One region of the Arthrobacter sp. N1 genome, then DNA from elsewhere that is predicted to be linked to it. Evidence: riboswitches for the same ligand, from Rfam matches in the RefSeq annotation. Region 1 holds a riboswitch; the other holds the start of a gene.

Region 1 (2,998 bases):
GCGGCTCCCGTCCGCCACCAGGGTGACCGTGGACCCCTGAGCCCGGGACCACGTCAGCGTCGTCGCGTACAGGCGGTGCGCCGTGGTGTTCCTGGCCGCGAGCGTGATGGCCTTGGGCTGGACGGTCGGCTTCGGCAACGGCTTCGTCGGGGTCGGCGACGGGGCCGGCTTCGTCGGAGCAAGTGTCGGGCTCGCGGACGGCGACGGCGCCGGCTTCGTCGGAGCAAGTGTCGGGCTCGCGGACGGCGACGGCGCCGGCCTCGTCGGTGCGGCTGTCGGGCTCGCGGACGGCGACGGGGCCGGCCTCGTCGGTGCGGCTGTCGGGCTCGCGGACGGCGACGGCGCCGGCTTCGTCGGGGTCGCCGACGGGCTTGCGGACGGCGACGGCGCAGGAGCGGTCGGCGACGGGGTGGGAGCCGTCACCGGCGCCGGCGTGAACGAGAAGTCCCTCACCACCACCTTCTCCGGTTTCACTGCCGCGGGATCCCCTCCCCCGCCGTCGGTCACCCAGAGGTTGAAGTGGATGGTCTCCCGGGCCGGCTCGGGGACGTTCGGGCCCTGCATCACGGTGCGCTTGAGCAGGGGGCCGCCGTAGCCCTCCCCCGCGAAGGTCTCGAACGTCAGCCTGTCCGGCTCCCACACCAGGCGATGCGTGAGGATCGGGTGGTCCGTGACGCCGAAGATCGCCGTGTCGTTGCCGACCCCGGGTCCCTTGCTCGCGTCGAACCAGTAGCCGTGCCCCTGCGTGATGGGCCACACCTGGCCGTAGTTGCTGCCACCGCCCCATGAACTGGCCTCGCAAAGGTCCATCTCGTTGTAGCCCGGGGCGACGGCGGGGTCGTAGGTGAACAGGCATCCCCACACCACCTCCTTCTGGAGCGTGGTGAGGTCCTTCTCGATGGTGGTGCTGTAGGTGCCGTAGCCGAAACCGTGGCGGGTCGTGTTGAACTCGGCCCCGATGGTGGCCGCGCCGGTCGGATTCGAGAGCGTCATGGTCACGTGGCCGTCGGCGTCAGGGCTGCTGACGTTGGCGGGGTCGAACTGCTTGTTGTAGTTCGGTGCGCCGCTCCACCAGCGCTTCTCCCAATTGAGGCCCTTCCAGGCGAAATCACCCACGGGACCGGGAACGGCAGCCATCGGGGTCGTGTCCGCGGCGACGACCGGCGTGGGCACGGAGACGGCGAGCAGGAGGGCCGCGAGGACCCCGCTGAGGGCGGAACGGAGTGCTGGACGACGGAGCATGCACAGGCCTTCTGGTTCGGTAGCCCGGCTGACCCCTGGGGCCCCGTGGCTTTGCGTCTCCGGCTCGCACCGGGTTTGCCCTTCTCACCGGGCGGCTGCCCCGGCGGTGCCGACGCTCGCGCTGCCGACCGTTCAATCCTCCCGCACCGGCATGCGGCCGGAACCACGCGCCGGCGCAGATTGTGCCCAGCATTGCCGCAAGTCCATGCCCGACGTGGCAGCAGGAGCACGCTCGGGTACCTTTGGTGCATGCTGCACGGTCCCTCGTGGCCCGGTGAGCGTCTCAGTGCGGCCGGCCCGGCGCACACAAGTCACCGAAGCGACGCGCCTCAGCGCGTGCGCAGCAGATGGAGAGCACAGAAGCATGGGGAACACTCCGACGACCGGGCTGTCCGCGCGCACCCGGCGCCGCGCCGCGAGCGACGACCTCCCGAAGGGCAGGACGCTCCTCGTCCGGGCGATCGTGCTGGTCACCGCGGTGCTCGGCATCAACTACATCGCGTGGCGGTGGCTCTTCTCCATCAACTGGGACGCCTGGTGGATCGCCATCCCGCTGATCCTCGCGGAGACCTACTCGCTGATCGACTCCCTGCTGTTCGGCTTCACGGTGTGGAGGCTGAAGAAGCGCACGCCGCCCGAGGCACCCGAGGGCCTCACCGTGGACGTCTTCATCACCACCTACAACGAGCCGCTGGACCTCGTCCTCACCACGGCGCGCGCCGCCAAGGCCATCCGCTACCCGCACCGGACGTGGATCCTCGACGACGGCAACCGCGCCGAGGTGCGCGCAGCAGCCGAGGCGGAGGGCATCGGCTGGATCACGCGCTCCGCCGACTGGAAGGACATGCCGCGCCACGCGAAGGCCGGCAACCTCAACAACGCCCTGATGTCCACGGACGGGGAATTCCTCGTGATCCTGGACGCCGACCAGATCCCGGATCCGCTCATCCTCGACAGGACGCTCGGCTACTTCACCAACGAGAAGATGGCCCTGGTCCAGACGCCGCAGGTCTTCGTCAACGTCCCGGACTCCGATCCCCTGGGCAGCCAGGCCCCCCTGTTCTATGGACCCATCCAGCAGGGCAAGGACGGCTGGAACGCGGCGTTCTTCTGCGGGTCCAACGCGATCATCCGCCGCGAGGCCCTCATGCAGCTCGGCGTCACGCGGTACGTGACGGAGATCGAACTGGCCCTCCACAAGGCGCTGAAGACCTCGGACAAGGTCATCGCCAAGGCCAAGAAAGGCCTGGGCCCCGACTCCGAGCGGGTCGAGGAAGCCCTCGACCTCGTGGCGAAGGACATCCGGCGCGTGCGCCGGCGCCTCGGGAAGGGCCACGGCATCTCCGAGGTCACCTACGAGTTCCAGCAGCGCATGCAGGCCGTGACCCGCGGGCTCGTCGCCGCGGACATCGCCGCCTTCCACGAGGACCTCGCCTCCCTCGCGGACCTCGACATCATCGGGCTGGAGGAGGGACTGCAGGACGCCTCCATCAGCACGCCCGGGCTCGCCGTCGTCGACGACGCCGCGCTCGACCAGCTGGCCCAGCGCTCCTGGTCGCCCCTCGCCGCGATCGACGCCGTCCGGGTGCTCATCGAGTCGGTCAACGCGGACCGCGGCGGCGAGGCGCAGGCCGTGATGCCCATGGCCACCATCTCCGTCACGGAGGACATGGCCACGTGCATGCGCCTGCACTCCCTCAAGTGGGAGACGGCCTACCACCACGAGAAACTCGCCGACGGACTGGCGCCCGAGGAC
Region 2 (2,998 bases), 1.1 Mb from region 1:
CGACTTCCCCATCCGGCGCGCCCTCACCTCCACCACCGGCTTCCACTGCGAATTCGACAACGATGCCACCGCCGCCGCCATCGGCGAGTACTGGCTCGGAGCCACCGAGGGCTATGCCAACTACGCCTCGGTCTACATGGGCTCCGGTATCGGCTCGGGCATCGTCATGGACGGCACCATCTACCAGGGCGTCAGCTCGAACGTCGGCGAGATCGGCCACGTCACCGTCGACGCCCGCGGACTGCCCTGCCCCTGCGGCAACATCGGGTGCCTGGAGCTGTACGCGAGTCCGCGCGTCGTCGTCGCACAGGCTGCAGAAGCGGCAGCGCGCGGCGAGCTGGGCATCCCCCTGACAGGCGTCATCTCCGAGGACTTCGCCGCACTCGGCACCGCCGCGGCGGACGGGGACGCCGTGGCCCTGCAGCTCATCCGGAACTCTGCCGAGTACGTGGCGAGTGCCGTGATCTCCATGGTCAACCTCCTCGATCTCCAGCTCATCGTCCTCGCCGGGAGCGCGTTCTCGACGGCCGGCGCCTTCTATGTGGACATCATCAGCGGGCTGCTCTCCCGGCGGGCGATGGCGCGCGCCATCCATCCGGTCGAGGTGCGCCTGTCGGTCAACGGCAACGACGCCGCGGCACTCGGCGCGGCGACCCTCGTCCTGCAGGACCGCATGTCACCCCGGTCCCTCCGCTCCGTCTCCTTCGCCTGACCGGGCGGACCCTCGCTCGACCCGGCCCGACCGACCGACTGGAGAGGCACCGGCATCGGCGCTGGTGGCAGCCTCGGTAGGACGGGCCGCCGGCGGGGACCTACAGCGCCACGAGGGCGTCGATGATCTCGTAGGTCTCCGTCCGCGTGGTGTAGTCCACCCGCACGTCGATCAGCCGGATGGTGCCGGTCGCATCGGCCACGACCACCGTGGGGAACGGGATGGCGGCAGTGCTGTCCATGTTGCTCCCCGCCACGTCGATGCCGAGGGCCTCCCGGGCCCGCAGCGACTCCGGGCTGGGAGTCGTCACGATGCCGAGGTGCGCCGCGAGCGCATTGCCCTCGTCGGAGTACAGCTCGAAGTGCAGTCCGGCCTGTCGCCCTCCCCGCGCGGCCACATCCGGCGCCTGCGGGCTGACCGCGATCAGCCTGGTTCCGAAGGCCTCGACCACGGGGCGGAGCTCCCGCTGGTAGGTCTTGAGCGCGATACTGCAGTACGGACACCAGGACCCGCGGTAGAAGACGATGATCGCGGCGGCGGCATCGAGCACCGTGGACAGGCTCACGGTCCGGCCGGCGGCGTCGTGCAGGACCGCATCCGGGAGCCGGTCACCGACGCGGGCGATACCCTCCGGCAGTCCCGCGCGGCGGAGGTCCTCCTGCTCGCGGGCGAAGACCGCGGCGAGTTCCGGCCCCACCCGTGCCTCGAATTCCGGCCTGTAGCCGTCCACCTGAGACGCAATGGTGCGCGTGAACGCCGGTATCTGCTTCATGGTTCCCTCCAGCACAACCCGTCGCGGGTGCCTCCAACCGCGACAGGACCATTGTGGGCCAGGACACACCAAAAGCACAGCAGTGCCGGGCTTCCCCGCGCGGTGCAGGTGCTGGGCACCGGAGGAGTCGCTGCGCCGGACCTGCACCAATCCTTCGGCAGAATTCGGGGTAATCGCACCCCGGGGCGTGTAGGGCGCGGGAGAATGGAAGCAGTCCACGAGGACGGACGACCGGCGGGTGGCCGCCGGGCGACAAAGGCAAACCCGGTGCGAGCCGGGGACGCAAAGCCACGGGACCCACGCGGTCAGCCGGGCTACCGAACCAGCGAGGTACCCCGCATGAGCATCGTCCCCGCCCAGCCCCTCCCGCCCGGCACGCTCCCCGCCGCCGCCCGGATCCTGTTGCTCCTCACTGCGGTGGCCGTGCTGATGGTGGGTCTCACGCCTCCTCCGGCCGGCGCCGCGGCGACGATCACGCTGAGCAGCTCCGCCGGGACAGCCGGCGCAGGCGTCACCGTGACGGGTGCTGGCTTCCCCAAGCGCACGAAGGGGACCGTCGTCGCGGGCACCAGCCGCGTCGCGGTCACGACGACGTCGACCGGCACCCTCCAGGTGTCGATCGTGCCCGGCGGTTCGGGGACGGTGACCATCAGCGCAGCGGTCGGCAGCGCCGCTGCCTCCACCGGGTACACGGTCCTCGCGGCGGCGCCCGGGACCGACTCCTCCAAGGGCATCCGCTTCGGCGTCGGCACCGGTGGCGGTCCCGCCGCAGGGGGCGAGCTCGACGAGGTGGCAGCCCTGGCGGGCGAGGCTCCGTCGATCGTCCTCTCCTACAAGGACTTCAACCAGCCCGCGCCCATCGCGGAGCTGGAGGCCGTCAGGGCGCGGGGCGCCGAGACGCTGCTGACGTGGGAGCCGTGGACCTGGGGCGGCGGCACGGAGCAGCCCGCCTACTCGCTCGACCGCATCGCCGCGGGCGACTTCGACGCCTACCTGCGTGAGTGGGGCAGCGCCCTCGGTCAGTGGGGCCGGCCCGTCTACCTGCGGTTCGGGCACGAGATGAACGGCGACTGGTACCCGTGGTCCGAGGGCGTCAACGGGAACGGTGCGGGAGACTACGTGGCCGCCTACCGCCACGTGCACGACGTCGTCCGGTCCACCGGAGCCACGAATGTCAGCTGGGTCTGGAACCCGAACGTGCCCTACTGGGGCTCCACCCCGCTGGACGGCCTGTACCCGGGGCAGGGCTATGCCGACGTCGTCGCCCTCGACGGCTACAACTGGGGTACGTCGCAGACCTGGAGCGGCTGGCAGGATCCTGCGGCGCTGTTCGGGGACGGCCTCGCGCAGCTGCGGCGCCTCGCACCCGGTACGCCCATCGTGATCGCCGAGACGTCCTCCTCCGAACTCGGCGGCTCCAAGGCCCGCTGGATCACGGACCTCTTCGGATACCTCTCCGCCCAGCCGGACGTGGTCGGCCTGGTCTGGTTCCACATCGCCAAGGAGGCGGACTG

Evidence for each region. Region 1 has a riboswitch for cyclic di-GMP ahead of NVV32_RS03590 (hypothetical protein). Riboswitches for the same ligand answer to the same signal wherever they lie in the genome.
Region 2: another riboswitch for cyclic di-GMP. It lies ahead of NVV32_RS15370 (glycoside hydrolase family 26 protein); the one in region 1 lies ahead of NVV32_RS03590 (hypothetical protein).

Annotation. Positions count from the first base shown of each region.
Region 1 covers NZ_CP102608.1:770,311-773,308, reverse strand. Annotated here, with positions in the region: gene NVV32_RS03590 (hypothetical protein) at 1-1,242, opposite strand, end outside; cyclic di-GMP riboswitch class I at 1,258-1,332, opposite strand; gene NVV32_RS03585 (glycosyltransferase) at 1,607-2,998, shown strand, end outside.
Region 2 covers NZ_CP102608.1:3,302,929-3,305,926, forward strand. Annotated here, with positions in the region: gene NVV32_RS15360 (ROK family transcriptional regulator) at 1-712, shown strand, start outside; gene NVV32_RS15365 (peroxiredoxin-like family protein) at 813-1,484, opposite strand; cyclic di-GMP riboswitch class I at 1,732-1,806, shown strand; gene NVV32_RS15370 (glycoside hydrolase family 26 protein) at 1,824-2,998, shown strand, end outside.